DNA from 3 places in the Caulobacter sp. Root487D2Y genome. Region 1 is predicted to be linked to each of the others. Evidence: predicted binding sites of a transcription regulator. Region 1 holds the regulator's gene; each other region holds the start of a gene.
The links. The regulator LexA, encoded in region 1, represses DNA repair genes until DNA is damaged. The targets are predictions, from matches to a motif close to ATGTTCNCNANNTGTTCT.

Region 1 (5,229 bases):
GCCCTGTCGTGGAGCAAGACCGCGCCGGACGCGGCCGACCTGGCGGCCATGTGCGCCCAGGCCGAGATCGTCGTGCTGCGCGGCGCCGCGCCGCCCGTCCCGCCGGCCTGCCGCGACCGCGTCGTGCTCGACGCCGACGATTTCGCCGTGGGCGGGGCGGCCGAGCTCTATCGCCGGGGCGGCGAGTGGTGGATCGTCTGGGCCCAACCGCTGCGGGGCGTCCGGCCCTGGACCGGCGTTCCGGGGCGATAGGCATGCTGAAGATCTGGGGCCGGCGTAGTTCGGCCAATGTCCAGAAGGTGTTGTGGCTGGTCGGCGAGCTGGGCCTTCCGCACGAGCATGTCCCGGCCGGCGGCGATTTCGGCGGGCTGGACGATCCGGCGTTCCGGGCGATGAACCCGCACGGCAAGGTTCCGGTGATCGCGGACGGCGGGACCGTGGTCTGGGAGTCGCACGCCATCCTGCGCTATCTGGCGGCGACCCGTGGGGCGGACCGGTTCTGGCCCGCCGACCCGGCCGCCCGCGCGCCGGTCGACGGCTGGATGGACTGGGCGCAGACGGCGCTGCAGCCGGCCTTTCTGGGCGGCGTGTTCTGGGGCGGTTACCGCACGCCGGCGGCCCAGCGCGACGAGGCCGCCGTGGCCAGGGCCCTGGACCAGACCGCCCGCTGCCTGACCCGGGTCGACGCCCGGCTGGCCGATCGCCCGTTCGTCGTCGGCGAAACCCTGTCCCTGGCCGACATCGCCATCGGGACCCATCTCTATCGCTACTTCGAGCTCGAGATTGACCGTCCGGCCTTGCCGCGCCTGGAGGCCTGGTACGATCGACTGCGGGACCGTCCGGCCTATCGCCAGCACGTGATGGTCCCGTTCGGCGAACTGAAGGGCCGGCTGGCTTTCTGAGGCCCAAAGCGCGGTCGGACGTTAAGGGCCAGGCGACGGATGGAGACGACCATGGAACGGCAAGGCGGCTGCGCCTGCGGGGCGGTGCGATACGTGGCGGAGGGCGGGCCGCTGCGGGTGGGGCTGTGCCACTGCCTGACCTGCCGCAAGCGCCACGGCGCGCCGTTCAACGCCTTCGCGGCGTTCCGGAGCGACAAGGTGCGGATCGAGGGCCAGCCGACGGTCTGGACCGGCGCCGAGCACGGCCTGATCCACGGCTGCGCGGTCTGCGGCTCGCCGCTGTTCTGGACGGCGGAAGGCGAGGGCGACGGCGAGATCGAGATCCACCTGGGCGGGCTGGACGAGGTCGGCCAGTTCACGCCGCAGTACGAGGTCTGGGTGAGGCGGCGCGAGCCCTGGCTGCCGCCTCTGAACGTGCCGCAATATGCCGAGAACCGGCCGGCGGGGATGCCGACCTAGATACAAGATGGGGACAGGCACATGTGCCTGTCCCCAGCCTTGACGCACGAAACGCTTGTCATCCCGGACGAGCGCGGAGCGCGAAGATCCGGGACCGACGCCCGAACGCCGCGTTCCAGGTCGGTCCCGGATAACGGCTGCGCCGTTTCCGGGATGACAGAAGGAGGGCGGTTAGTGATACCGCCGGATCAGCCCCACCAGCTTGCCCTGCACCTCGACCTGGTCGGGACCGAAGATGCGGGTCTCGTACTTGGGGTTGGCGGCCTCCAGGGCGATCGAGCCGCCCTTCTTGCGCAGGCGCTTGAGGGTGGCTTCCTCGCCGACCAGGGCCACGACGATCTCGCCGCTGTTGGCCGTGTCGCCCTTCTTGATGATCACATAGTCGCCGTCGAGAATGCCGGCCTCGATCATCGAGTCGCCCTGCACCTCCAGCACATAATGCTCGCCGGCCCCCAGCATGGTCTCGGGCACCGGCAGGCGCTCGCGTTCGTGCTGGATGGCGTCGATCGGGGTGCCGGCGGCGATGCGGCCCAGGATCGGCAGCTCGCGGGTGTTGTCGGCGGCGATCTGGGGCTGAGGCGACGACGGCGGCTGGCCGCCGCCTTCCAGCACCTGGGGCTTGAAGGTTCCTCGACCCTTGGGCGGCGCGGCCGCCGTGGCCTGCTGCGGCAGCTTGACCACCTCCAGCGCCCGGGCCCGGTGGGCCAGGCGGCGGATGAAGCCGCGCTCTTCCAGCGCCGTGATCAGCCGGTGGATGCCCGACTTGGACGCCAGGTCCAGCGCCTCCTTCATCTCGTCGAAGGAGGGAGAGACGCCGCTCTCCTTAATCCGCTCGTGGATGAACATCAGCAGCTCGTGCTGCTTGCGCGTAAGCATGTCCGGCCTCGCCAGTCGTCGCGGAACAAACCGCAAACCTCTGTGAATGTTCTCTAGGTGTTCTTCGTTGATGTCAAGTTAACGGTGTTCGTCGGACGGGCGGCTTAATTCCTCAGGAAATACAGGCTCGTCCCAGACGGCCGCGATCGGATTCCGGCGACCCTTTCGAATCGAGGTGGTGATCCTCGACTTTGCCGAATTTGAAATGACAGCGTTGTCGTCATTGCGCTAGGCTCGTCTCGCCGGGACCCGCAGAGGTCGGGCGGGGACGAAACGCGATGCTGAAGACCGCCATTCTAAGCCTGGCCCTGGCCGGATCTCTGGCCGCGCCGGCGTTCGCCGCCGCCCCGGCGCCGGTCGTCCATCCCGACCTCTGGCCCCAGGCTCACAGTCCGGTCCGCCGGGATCCGGCCATGGAGGCGCGGATCGACGCGATGCTCGCGAAGATGAGCGTCGAGGAGAAGGTCGGCCAGACCCTGCAGCCGGAGATGAAGTCGATCGTCCCCGACGACGTGCGCCGCTACCATATCGGCAGCATCGAGAACGGCGGCGGCTCGGTGCCTGGCGGGAACAAGCACGCCTCGGTCGGCGACTGGCTGAAGATGATCGACGGCTACTACGACGCGTCGGTCGATCCGGCCAACGGCGGCGTGCGCATCCCGATGATGTGGGCGTCCGACGCCGTGCACGGCCACAACAACGTCTATCGGGCCACGCTCTTCCCGCACAATATCGGCCTGGGCGCGGCGCGCGATCCCGACCTCGTCCGCCGGATCGGCGCGGCCACGGCGCAGGAGGTGCGGGCGCTGGGCATGGACTGGTCGTTCGCCCCGACCCTGGCCGTGGTGCAGGACGACCGCTGGGGCCGCACCTATGAGAGCTACTCGGAAGACCCGAAGATCGTCGCCGCCTACGCCGCCGCCATGGTCCGCGGACTGCAGGGGGAGGGGGCAAGCTTTCTCGACAAGGACCACGTGATCTCGACCGCCAAGCATTTCCTGGGCGACGGCGGCACTGACGGCGGGCGCGACCAGGGCGACAACCTGGCCGACGAGGCGACGCTGCGCGACGTGCACGGGGCAGGCTATCCGGCGGCGGTGGACGGCGGCGTCCAGGCGGTGATGGCCTCGTTCTCCAGCTGGCATGGCGTCAAGATGCACGCCAACAAGGACCTGATGACCGGGGTTCTGAAGGACCGCATCGGCTTCGACGGCCTGATCATCGGCGACTGGAACGCCCACGGCCAGATCCCCGGCTGCACCAAGGGCGATTGCCCGACGGCCTTCAACGCGGGGATCGACGTCTTCAACGTGCCCGAGGACTGGAAGGCGCTCTACGCCGCGATGGTCCGCGAGGTGAACGACGGGACCATCCCGATGGCGCGGCTGGATGACGCCGTGCGGCGGGTGCTGCGGGTCAAGCTGCGGGCCGGGGTGTTCGACCAGCCCAAGCCGTCGGCCCGGCCCCATGCCGGCGACGAGGCCCTGCTGGGCGCGCCCGAACATCGGGCCGTGGCCCGCGAGGCGGTGCGTAAGTCGCTGGTGCTGCTGAAGAACGACGGCGGCGTGCTGCCGCTCGATCCGCGCAAGCGCATCCTGGTGGCCGGCGACGGGGCCGACAGCATCATGAAGCAGACCGGCGGCTGGACGCTGTCGTGGCAGGGCAACGACAACGTCAACGCGGACTTCCCGGGCGCGACCTCGATCTGGGGCGGGATCGAAGCGGCGGTGAAGGCGGGCGGCGGGACGGCCTTGCTCAGTCCCGACGGCGCCTATGACGCCAAGCCCGACGCGGCGATCGTGGTGTTCGGCGAGAACCCCTATGCCGAGTTCCAGGGCGACCAGGCCGACGTCGCCCTGCACGCCGGATCGGCCGAAAGCCTGGCCTTGCTCAAGCGGCTGAAGGCGGCGGGGGTGCCGACCGTGGCGGTGTTGATTTCCGGCCGGCCGCTCTATCTGAACCCTCAGATCAACGCCGCCGACGCCTTCGTCGCCGCCTGGCTGCCGGGCTCGGAGGGGCAGGGCGTGGCCGACGTGCTGATCGCCGGCCCGGACGGCAAGCCGCGCCACGACTTCACCGGCAAGTTGTCGTTCTCGTGGCCCAAGCGGCCGGACCAGACGCCCTTGAACGTCGGCCAGAAGGCCTATGATCCGCAGTTTGCCTTCGGCTACGGCCTGACCTACGCCGCGCCCCACGCGGTCGGCCCGTTGCCCGAGGCCGCCGTCGCGATAGAGACCGGCCCGCGCGGGGTGTTCTTCCGCGACGGCGCCGGAGCCAACGGCTTCGCGGTCAGCATCGGCGACGCCCAGGCTCCGACGATCGCGGCCGTGGCGGCGCGGGTGGCGACCTACGGCGGCGAGGGCCTCGTCCTGCGCAAGGTCGACCGCCGCCGGCAGGAGGACGCCTGGTCGGCGCGCTGGTCGGGCGGCGAGAAGGCCTGGCTGTCCTTGACCCGGCCGACCCCCCTGGACCTGTCGCGCGAAGCCAACGGCGCCATGGCCCTGACCTTCGAGCTGCGGATCGATACGCCGCCGGCCGGTCCGGTCTGGCTGGGCGTGGGCGGCGACAAGCCGGTGACGCTGCCGGTCGGGGCGGCCCTGAGCGGCCCGGTCGGGGGCTGGCGAACCCTGCGCGTGCCGTTGCGCTGCTTCGGCGCGGCGGCGGAGGCGGTCAAGGTCGTGAGGCTGGAGACCGCCTCGGCCCTGGCGATCACGGTGTCGGACGTGGCGCTGACCGAAGCGCGGGCCGACGACGCCTGTCCAGCAGGGTAGGCGCCGCGCCCGTTTCGATCCGCGCGTTTCGACCGCCGCGCCTCGGGCGTTTCGAGCGCCCTAGCCCAGCAGCGCCCGCGTCGCCGCCGCCACGTCGACCTGGCGCATCAGGCTTTCGCCGACCAGCATGGCCTTGGCGCCGGCCGCCTCCATCCGCACCGCGTCGACGGCGACGAACAGGCCGCTTTCGGTGACCAGCAGGGCGTCCTTGGGGGCCTGGG
Region 2 (5,229 bases), on a different contig from region 1:
GACGTCGTGCGGACCGTTTCCGGCGGTCTCCAGATCGACGACGCGGACACGGGGAGTGAGCATCAGCTGAATATGGGGGCGGTGGCGCTCGATCCAACGTGCGATTCGACCCGGCGATCAGACCGTCAGCGCGCGCGGGGAGCCGGCGGCAGGCGGAACAGCCAGCCGGCGATCGGACGCCCGGGGATCTCGTGCTTCATCCAGATGCGGGCACCGCCGTCGAACACCGTGAAGCTGTTGTTGCCCAGGCTGGGTCCGAAGTTCAGGACGCCCGTCGTTCCGTCGGCGTTGGAGGTGCAGGTCACCCCGGCATAGGGGCTCTGGACCGCCGCCGTGCTGGCGGGATCATAGCCGATCACGCCGCGCCCGGCGCCCACGCCGCTGGCGTCGAACGTCAGGCTGGAGCCGGCGAAGGCGTCCGGATAGGCGTCGAACTTGCCGCGCATGATCCCGGCATAGGTGGCGTTCTTCAGGGTGTCGCAGGCCGCGGCGTGGGCCGCGCAGGGCAACAGGAGAGCGACCGCGGTCGCGATCAGGGCGGCGGATTTCAAGGCGAGTCCTCCAGGGGTTTTCGACCTCTGGTGACGCTCGGCCCTCTCTCCAGCCCCGTCAATCAGCCGGATTCCGGTCTCGCCTCAGGCCTTTTCCACGAAGCTGTCGATCACCTTCTTGTCGCCGGCCTTGTCGAACGACACCGACAGCTTGTTGCCCTCGACGCCGGTGACCTTGCCGTAGCCGAACTTGACGTGGAACACCCGGTCGCCGCGCGTATAGGCGCTGGCCGCCGAACTGGCCGAAACCGCCACCAGCCGGCCTTCGCCCTCGATCGGGGCCGAGCGCGCGGCCGAGCCGCCGCTGCGCCAGCTCGCGCCGCGCTCGCCGAAACCGGAGGCGCGCTCCTGGGCCCGCTTCCAGCCGGGACTGTCATAGCTGCCGGCGGTGAAGGTGCTGGTCCCCGGGTCGTCCCAGCGCGACGACACGGTCTGTTGCATGCCCGGCCCGCCGCCGTAATAGCCGGTCTCCGAGGCCGCATCGACGTGGGCCAGGGGCAGTTCATCGACGAACCGCGACGGCAGCTGGCTGGTCCAGCGGCCATAGACCTGGCGGTTGGCCACGAAGCTGATCCGGGCCTCCTCGCGGGCCCGGGTGATGCCGACATAGGCCAGGCGGCGCTCTTCCTCCAGGCCCTTCTCGCCCTTGTCGTCCATGCTGCGCTGGCTGGGGAACACGCCTTCCTCCCAGCCGGGCAGGAAGACCAGCGGGAACTCCAGCCCCTTGGCCGAGTGCAGGGTCATGATCCACACCGCGTCGTCGCCGGCGCCCTTGTCCAGGTCCATGACCAGCGACACGTGCTCCAGATAACCTTCGAGCGTGTCGAAGGCGCTCATCGACTGGACCAGCTCCTTCAGGTTCTCCAGCCGCGTCTGGCTGGTCGGACCCTTGTCCAGGCGCAGGGCGTCGGTGTAGCCGCTCTCCTCCAGCACCGCCTCCATCACCCGCTGGTGCGGGGTGTTGGCGGCCAGGGCCCGCCAGCGGTCCAGGTCGCGCAGGAAGTTGCTGAGCGCCGTGCGCGTGCGGGCCGGCAGGTCGTCGCTTCCGATGATCACCCGGGCGGCGTCGACCGTGGAGATCCCTTCCAGCCGGGCGATCTGCAGCAGCTTCTGCACCGAGGTGTCGCCGACGCCGCGCTTGGGCGTGTTGACGATCCGCTCGAAGGCCAGGTCGTCGTCCGGCGACTGGATCAGGCGCAGATAGGCGTGGGCGTCGCGGATCTCGGCGCGCTCGAAGAACCGCGGGCCGCCGACCACCTTGTAGGGGATCTGCAGCATCACGAACCGCTCTTCGAAGGCCCGCATCTGGAACGAGGCGCGCACCAGTATGGCCATGTGACTGTACTTGCGGCCCGCCCGCTTGGCCTTCTCGATCTCGTCGGCGACCATCCGGCTCTCGGCCTCGCCGTCCCAGACGCCGCTGACCTTGACCTTCTCGCCGCCCGAGGCCTCGGTCCACAGGGTCTTGCCCAACCGGCTCTTGTTGGCGTCGATCAGGCCCGAGGCGGCGGCCAGGATGTGCTCGGTGGAGCGGTAGTTGCGCTCCAGCTTGATCACCTTGGCGCCGGGGAAGTCGCGCTCGAAGCGCAGGATGTTGTCGACCTCGGCCCCCCGCCAGCCATAGATCGACTGGTCGTCGTCGCCCACGCAGCAGACGTTCTGGCGGCCCTGGGCCAGCAGCCGCAGCCACAGGTACTGGGCGACGTTGGTGTCCTGGTACTCGTCGACCATCACGTACTGGAAGCGCCGCTGGAATTCGGCCAGCACGTCCGGATTGGCCGTGAAGATGGTGATGTTGTGCAGCAGCAGGTCGCCGAAGTCGCAGGCGTTCAGGATGCGCAGCCGCTCCTGGTACTGGCGATAGAGGGTGATCCCCCGGCCGTTGGCGAACTCGCCGGCCTCGCTTTGCGGCACGCGGTCGGGCGTCCAGCCGCGGTTCTTCCAGGTGTCGATCAGCCCGGCCAGGGCGCGCGGCGTCCAGCGCTTGGCGTCGATGTCGGCGGCCTCGATCAGCTGCTTGAGCAGCCGTTCCTGGTCGTCGGTGTCGATGATCGTGTAGCTGGATTTCAGTCCCACCAGCTCGGCGTGGCGGCGCAGGATCTGGGCGGCCACCGAGTGGAAGGTGCCCAGCCAGCGCAGGCCCTCGGCCTCGTCGCCGATGATGTGGGTGATCCGCTCGCGCATCTCGCGGGCGGCCTTGTTGGTGAAGGTGACGACCAGCAGCTCCCACGGCCGGGCGCGGCCGGTGGCCAGGATGTGGGCCAGGCGGGTGGTCAGCACCCGGGTCTTGCCGGTGCCGGCGCCGGCCAGCACCAGCACGGGACCCTCGGTCGCCTCGACGGCGGCGCGCTGTTCGGGGTTCAGCCCCTCCAGATAGTTCGGCGTGGGACCGCCGCCGTCCGGTCCGCGCGGGCGGGCCAGGTCGGAGATGCGCGGAGCGGGGAGATCACCGGGGAAGTCGCCGGGGATGCCGGGGAACTTGGACGAGTCGAAGCCTTGAGACATGGAACATATGTAGCACAAAGTTCGTCCGGCTTAAGCCCTCGCGCCCATCCGCCGCGCCGGCGTCGCGCTTCCCGCCGGAACCTCGACCTCCACCTCCCGTTTGTTCGGCGGGGATGGAAATCACAGGAGACGAAAGTGGCTGAAGAAACCAATACGAGCGGCGGCGGCGGGACCGGCATGGCGTTCATCATCGGCGCCCTAGTGGTGGTCGTGGCGGTGATCGCTTACTTCGTCTTCACCGGCGGCGTGAGCCACAAGAAGACCGTCGACGTCAATGTTTCCGCGCCGCAGCTCGACGCGCCCAAGGTTCCGGACGCGCCCAAGCCGGCCGGCTAGGGGAGGGCGCCATGGCGCGTCGCGACGACATCCGGCCCCAGCATCTGGGCGTGGCCGGTCTGACGTTGCTGGGGGTGCTGCTGCTGATCGCCGCCCTGGTGATCGGCGGCTGGCGCTCCGGCCTGCTGACCGTGCGGACGGCCGATCTGTCGATGCAGATGCCGAAGGCGCCGGCCCTGCCTCGGCGAACGCCCATCCCGGAGCCTATTCCGCTGCCCAAGCCCGGTCCGGGCGTGGCGCAGAGCTAGACCGTTCCGCCCTCGCCGGCCTGGGCATGCAGCAGGGCGAACACCCGGCAGGCCGAGGCCAGCGGGCGCTCGCCGCGCCCGGCGTCTATGCGCTGGATCAGGCCGGCGACGCTGATCTTGTCCGCGCTGGCCGCCGCCTGCAGCACGGTCCAGAACTCGGGCTCCAGGGCCAGAGAGGTCGCGTGGCCGGCCAGGTTGATCGAACGCTTCTTCAGACTGCCCATCATGCCCATCCCCTGTTGCTGTCTGATCACGTCGCAGATCGGGGGTCGCTGAACCCTCTTGAATAAAAATGACGCCATGTCATCTTTATCGGGTTCAGCAGGAGCATGCCTTATGATCGCAGCCACGCAAGTGCTCGGTGGGCCAAAGTCGCGCCAACCGATGCAGCGGGGGCGTCAGTCGTTCAACCTGCAGCCTTTGCGGGCGCTTCGGGCTGTCCGGCGCCTGATCGCCGACAAGGAGGACACCGCCCAGGTGTTCGAGATCATGCGCGCCCTGGCGGGCAACGCGATCCCGAAGGGCTACCGTCGCCTGCTGAGCACGCCCGAGGGCGGCCGCATCGCCTACGAACACGACGAGTTCGCCGAGCGGCTGTCGGATCCGGTCTGGCTGGCGCAGTTCGGTCCGGGCACGGTCGGCGCCGCCTATCGCGACTTCATCGCGCCGCGCGGCCTGTCGGCGGAAGGCCTGGCCGAGGAGAGCCGCAAGATTCCCGAGTCCGACGTCGACGCCGCCCATCCGCTGGCCTGGTACGCCCGGCGCATGCGCGACGTGCACGACGTCTGGCACGTGCTGACCGGCTACGGCACCGACGCCCTGGGCGAGGTCTGCGTGGTGGCCTTTTCGTACGCCCAGACCCGGAGCCTGGGCTTCGCGGTCATCGCCCTGGCCGGCGCGCGCCAGTTCCAGAAGGCCAGGCTGGGCCAGCCCTACGGCAAGGCCGTGCGCGAGGCCTGGCGCAACGGCCGCTCGGCCGCCTGGCTGCCGGCGGTCGACTATCCCGCCCTGTTCGCCATGCCGCTGGACGAGGCGCGCCGGACCTACAAGGTCGCGCCGAACACCGCCTATCAGGCCATCCCGCCCCAGTATCGCGACCGCATCGCCGAGGCCGCGTGACCACCGAGATCCGAGCGGCGGCCAACCGCGCGGTCGCCGAGCGCTACGCCAAGGCGTGGGCGGCGGGCGACCTGGCGGCTTTGCGCGCCTGCTATCATCCGGACTTCACCCTGCACTATTTCGGCGATCACCCGCTGACCGGCGACCATGTCGGCCTGGCCGCCGCCTTGGCGACCCTTGCCGAGGTCAGCCGTCGCACGCGCCGCAAGCTGGTCCGCATCGTCGATGTGACCGCCGGACCGGAGCGGGCCGTGGTGATCGCCCGCGAGGCCTTCGAGCGCGACGGCGTCGTCACCGAGCTGGATCGCGTGCTCGTCTATCGGATCGCCGACGACCTGCTGGCCGAGTGCTGGGTCTATGACGGCGACCAGGCGCTGGTGGACGGGTTCCTGCGCGGCTAGCGGGTCTCTGCGCCGTTCGCCCGCCAAAGGGAGCTTGACGGCGAGGAGCGTTATGTAATGAAACTGCAT
Region 3 (5,229 bases), on a different contig from region 1:
AAGCATCGCGTTCCACTTGCCGAACCGCGTCCCGGTCTGGAGGTTGACGTAGGTGTAGCTGTCGGTGGTGTCGTACAGCGGGCTGCGGACCCCGGCCTTGCCCGGCGTGTTGGGAAAACCGTTCGGGAACGAGCCGACGTGCTGGACCTGGATGCTGGTGAAGCCGGTGGCCTGACCGCCAAGGGCGTAGGAGTACGTGCCGAAGAGCGACCCCTGCACATGCGGCGAGGCCAGGCGCGCGCCGTCCACGGCCCCGGAGATCGTCGCCTCCTGAGGGCTCAGCTCGGTGACCTTGGCGTTGTTGAGCGAGCCGTTGACGCCCAGCACCCAACCCGGGGCCGGCGCGAAGGTGACCTCGGCCTCGAGCCCCTTGCTGGCGGCGCGGCCGACATTGGTCGCGAACTGAACCGAGTCCGACTGCCGGTTCGCCTGAACCTGGATGTTCTTCCAGTCGATATAGTAGGCGGCCAGGTTGGCGGTCAGCTTGCCGTCCAGCCAGCGCCCCTTCACCCCGACCTCGTAGTTGATCAGGTTGTCCGAGCCCGCCCCGGTCGGAATGACCAGGTCGGTCGGATCGACCGTGCTGACGCTGCCGGCGCGCCCGTTGTAGACGGGGGTCCGGTAGCCCGTGGACACGGTGGCGTAGGTCGTCAGGCCGCGCGACGGCCTGTAGCTGAGGCTGGCCTTCCAGGAGGCCTTTTCGGCCGAGGGATATTTGGCGGTCGACGCCGCGCTGGGCGCCAGGGTCAGCGGCCCGGAAATGCCGAACAGCGCATAAGTGAAATAGGCCGTGTTGAAGCCCGGATAGACGTCCACCTCGCCGCCGTACTTGCCGTAGCGCAGGCCGCCGGTGGCCGACAGCTTGTCGGTCAGGTGATAGGTCAGCTCGCCGAACGCGGCCAGTTCGTAGGTGCGCGTGTCGCTGCCGAACTTGGCGAAGGTGGTTCCCGGCAGGCCGGCGATGTGGTGGGCGGCGAGGTAGACCGCGCTCGACCGGTCCTCGCCGTTGAGGTCGGTGTCGCGGTGCAGGTAGAAGCCGCCCGCCACCCAGTCGAACCGGCCGCCCGTATCGGAGGCCAGCCGCGTCTCCTGGACGAAGGTCTTCGATTGGAAGCCGTCATAGAGATAGAAGGGCACCGCCAGGTTGAAGGTGCCGGCCAGGTCGACGTTGAACAGGCTGTCGGCGATCGAATAGGTCGACGAGCTGGTCAGGCGCGCGCCGTCGAACTGGTATTCCAGGGTGCCGTTATAGATCTGGGTCTTCGACGTGTACTGGTCGGGGATCGTACTGTAGCGCTTGCGATCGCCTAGCGACGGCGTCGTCAGCGAGGAGTCCATGGGATCGCTGTCCTCGTAGGAGGCCAGCAGCCGGACGCTAAGCCGATCGTTCGGCTTCCATAGCAGGATCGCGCGCCCGCCCCAGTCGGTCAGGGCGTTGGCGTTCTTGACCCCCGTCCCCAGGTTGTCGACGAAGCCGTCCTCGTTGCGATAGAAGCCGACCACGCGCAGGCCCAGGGTGTGCTCCACCAGCGGGACATTGACCATGGCGTTGTAGCGCTGGCGTACGCCCTCGCCGTCCGGCGTGTAGCCGATGTCGGCCAGGACGGAGGCGTCGTAGGCGGTCAGGTCCGGGCTCTTGGTCAGGACGCGCAAAGCGCCCGACAGCGACCCCGAGCCGAACAGCGTGCCCTGCGGACCGCGTAGGAACTCGACGCGCTCGACGTCGTACAGGGCGGGGTCGAGGGTCACCGTGTTGCCGATCGTGCTGAGCGGCAGTTCGTCGAGATAGATGGTGGTGGTCGTCTGCAGGCCGGCGCCCCAGCCGTTGGTGGAGATGCCCCGGACGGTGAAGCGGGCGTTGTTGTCGCTGGCCCGGTTGAGCACGACGCCGGGCGTTTCCCGGGCGATCCCCTCGAAACCGACCACGCCCTTCTGGGTCAGTTCGGCCTGCGAAAAGGCGGTGATGCTGAGCGGCACGTCCTGGAGGCGTTCGCTCCGGCGGGTCGCGGTGACGACGACTTCATCGACGCTGTTGACGTTGGCGGTTTCGCGCGGCGCGGCGTTGGTCTGCGCGAAGGCCGGCGTGGTCGCGGCCATCAACGCGAGCAGCGACGCCGTATAGGCAAGACGGCTCATGATTCCCTCCCCTGTCGCCGCCGCGCCCTTGATGACGCTGTTCGACGAACGACGGAACCATCGCACCGCCTTTTCGGGGGAGTCAATACTGACTTACGAGTAAGTCAGTATTGACCAAGGCGAGCCGCCCGCGCCTTCCATGGACCCGTCCCGGCTCCCGCTTTTGATGGGCGGCGCCTGAACGGTCGCGGAGTTGTCCATTCGCGACCCGGTCCAAGGGGTTCACCACGTTGGCGCCCAACCGCGGCACCGCAGCCGGCGCAAGAAAAAAGTGACCGATTCCAAAGGGAACCGGCCACTTGTTTACAACCGAACCGTAGAGGGCGATCAGAACGGAATTTCGTCGTCCAGGTCGGCCGAGAAGCTCTCGCGCGGGCCGCTCGGCTGGCTGCGCGGGGCGCCGCCACCGCCGCCGCCGGCGTAGCCTTCGTCATAGCCGCCGCCCGGGGCGCCGGCGCCCGCGTTGTCGCCGCGACCGCCCAGCATGGTCAGTTCGCCGCGGAACTTCTGCAGCACGATCTCGGTCGAGTACTTCTCGACGCCCGAGGCGTCGGCCCATTTGCGGGTCTGGATCGCGCCCTCGATATAGACCGTCGAGCCCTTGCGCAGATAGCTTTCGGCCACCTTCACGAGGTTATCGTTAAAGATCACCACGCGGTGCCATTCGGTCTTTTCCTTGCGCTCGCCCGAGGTGCGGTCGCGCCAGCTCTCCGAGGTGGCCAGACGCAGATTGGCGACGCGGTCGCCGGAGCTGAGGGTGCGGATTTCGGGGTCGGCCCCGAGGTTGCCGACCAGAATGACCTTGTTGACGCTGCCCGCCATGGGGAAGTTTCCTGTTCACGCCCGGCGACCCATCGCGCCGGCATCTGGGCGGACGTTAACGGGTTCTTAAAACTGAAATCAAGCTTTGTTCCACAAATGTTCCTGTGGACCACCCGGGTTCTCCCCAGGTTTGCGACGCCCTACTGGGCCGGCATCGCCCCTGGAACGGCCAGGCGTCCGTCGCCCGTGCGGACCAGCGACATGAACCGGGCGCCTTCGTAGGTGTCGCCCAGATAGATGCCCTCCTTCTGCAGGAAGATGAACTTGCCCTGATAGGCGCCGGTCATTTCGCGGCTGGGGCTGCCCAGGCGGGCGAAGCGCAGGCGCATGCCTTCCAGCTCGGCGGCGCAGAACTCCAGGCTCGGCACGTTGCGCGCCACCGGGTTGAACTTCAGCGTGCCGTCCTTCTGCTCGATCACGTGCATGCAGACGCCGGTCTCGAACGGGGCCTTGGTCTGTTTTTCGCAGCCGGCCAGGCCGACGGTGGCGGCGGCGGCGATGAGCGAGAGGGCGACGACGGGAAGGCGCATGGTCTTAAAGTCTCTCTAGGCCGACGGAATGGAGCAGTTGGGCCCCAGCTCGATGATCGAATGGAAGGTGCGGTTGTCGGACGAGGATTCGACCCGGCCCGGCACCAGCCGGAGGGTCTCGTCGCCCCAGCGGCCGTAGGTCGCCCCGCCCGCCCTCTCGCACTTGCCGCCCGAGATTTGCTGGGCGCAGGCGTTGACGGTGATCTCGCCGGGCAGCTTGCGCCACTCGCCGCCGGCGTAGCGCCAGCAGACAGCCAGGGGCGTGCTCGAAACGGCCGGGGTCTGGGCGGCCGGGGTCGCGGCCGGCGCGGGCACGGTCGGCGCCTCGGCGGGGGGCGGCAACGGGGTCAGCACCAGGCCGGCCTGGTCGGCGGCGGCCAGGGCGCCGGTCTCGTCGACGCCGACGTCAAGGGCGCCGGTCGCCACGCCGTTCTTGTTGGCGCACTCGGCCAGGGTGGTCTCGCCGACGAACTGGCCGCCGACGAAGCAGCGCAGCGGCCGCGCGGGATCGAGCTTGGTGTCGTCGGCCCGGCCAGTCTCGACCACCAGTCCGCCGCGCGAGGCCGGCGGAGCCTCGGTGGGCGACTTGGCGCCGTGCATCAGGGCCAGGGCGATGCCGAGGCCCGCGATCAGGGCCAGGGCGGCGCCGCCGCCCAGCAACACGCGTCGATCTTTGAGAAGTTCCATGATCCCTGGCTACGACGCGCTGATGACGCTTTCAAGTCCAGGCGCGCAGAAGGCCCCAAGGGGCTGTCGAGGGAGCCTCAAAGGGCCCCCGCGCCCTACCCGCCGCCGGTCAGGCGATTGAGGGCCGCCTGGTAGTTGGCGATCTGGTTGGTCAGATAGGTCGGAACCTTGCCGTCGACATGGCTCGATTTGGTCGCGTCGTCTCGCTTCACGCCGTTGGCGGTGTCGGCCATCTCGCGATAGGCGGTGCGCACCGCCGACAGGGCCTTGGTCATGGCCGCCGTCGCCAGCTTGCGGCCGGCGTCGTCGGTGAGATCCAAGCCGGTGTCCAGCGAGAAGCCGTAGATCGGGCCCTTGCCGTCGGCCGAGACGGTCTGGCCGTGGTCGGTCTTGGTGTTGCGCACGATGCCGGGCTTCAGGCCCAGGGCCTCCAGCACGTCGGTGCCGCCCTTGCCGGGCAGGATCTCGACGGTCGAGGTGGTCTGGGACGGGCTGATCCGCAGCATGCGGCTGTTGCCGCTGCTGGCGAACTCCACCTTGGCGGCGAAGCCCGTCGCCTTGCGGATCTTGTCGGCCAGGGTGTCCAGCGTGTCCTCGGCCGCGATCTTGATCGTCGTCAGCGTGCCGCGGGCCCGGGTGCGGACCTGGAAGGTGTCGCCCGCCCGCGCCGAGGTCGACGAGACAATCTTGTCGGACTGGGTGAACTCCATCTTGCCGCGCGGAATGCCGAAGATGTCCAGCGCGCTGGAGCCGGAGGCGTCGACGGCGATCGAGGTCGGGGTGGCGTAGCCGTCCTTGCCGGTCAGCCGTTGCTCCCAGGTCGCCGCGCCCGTCGCGACGTCGATCTGGGCGACATAGCCGTCCTTGTCGCCGACCGTCGGCTGGCCCGCCAGGTCCTTGCCGGCCGAGCCCACCAGCCAGGCCTGGCCGTTGGAGACCGCCATGCCGGTGACCGTGTCGTCGCCCGTGCCGCCGTAATAGGCCAGGGTGTCCTGGCTCTTGTCGGTCAGGTCCAGCGACATCCGCGCCACGAAACCGTCCGAGCCGCCCGAGG

Region 2: ASD38_RS08250 (ATP-dependent helicase) is a predicted target of LexA. The motif match lies at 3,057-3,074, and genes of this name have one in related genera.
Region 3: ssb (single-stranded DNA-binding protein) is a predicted target of LexA. The motif match lies at 3,044-3,061, and genes of this name have one in related genera.

Annotation. Positions count from the first base shown of each region.
Region 1 covers NZ_LMFD01000012.1:141,099-146,327, reverse strand. Annotated here, with positions in the region: gene ASD38_RS17950 (ComEC/Rec2 family competence protein) at 1-252, shown strand, start outside; gene ASD38_RS17945 (glutathione S-transferase family protein) at 255-902, shown strand; gene ASD38_RS17940 (GFA family protein) at 954-1,361, shown strand; gene lexA (transcriptional repressor LexA) at 1,533-2,237, opposite strand; gene ASD38_RS17930 (glycoside hydrolase family 3 protein) at 2,516-5,008, shown strand; gene trpC (indole-3-glycerol phosphate synthase TrpC) at 5,069-5,229, opposite strand, start outside.
Region 2 covers NZ_LMFD01000009.1:147,813-153,041, reverse strand. Annotated here, with positions in the region: gene ASD38_RS08260 (exonuclease domain-containing protein) at 1-63, opposite strand, end outside; gene ASD38_RS08255 (hypothetical protein) at 126-551, opposite strand; gene ASD38_RS08250 (ATP-dependent helicase) at 636-3,056, opposite strand; gene ASD38_RS08245 (hypothetical protein) at 3,192-3,392, shown strand; gene ASD38_RS08240 (hypothetical protein) at 3,404-3,640, shown strand; gene ASD38_RS08235 (ribbon-helix-helix domain-containing protein) at 3,637-3,864, opposite strand; gene ASD38_RS08230 (Coq4 family protein) at 3,977-4,759, shown strand; gene ASD38_RS08225 (nuclear transport factor 2 family protein) at 4,756-5,160, shown strand.
Region 3 covers NZ_LMFD01000010.1:766,860-772,088, forward strand. Annotated here, with positions in the region: gene ASD38_RS13370 (TonB-dependent receptor) at 1-2,136, opposite strand, end outside; gene ssb (single-stranded DNA-binding protein) at 2,464-2,958, opposite strand; gene ASD38_RS13380 (hypothetical protein) at 3,099-3,488, opposite strand; gene ASD38_RS13385 (hypothetical protein) at 3,504-4,175, opposite strand; gene ASD38_RS13390 (hypothetical protein) at 4,271-5,229, opposite strand, start outside.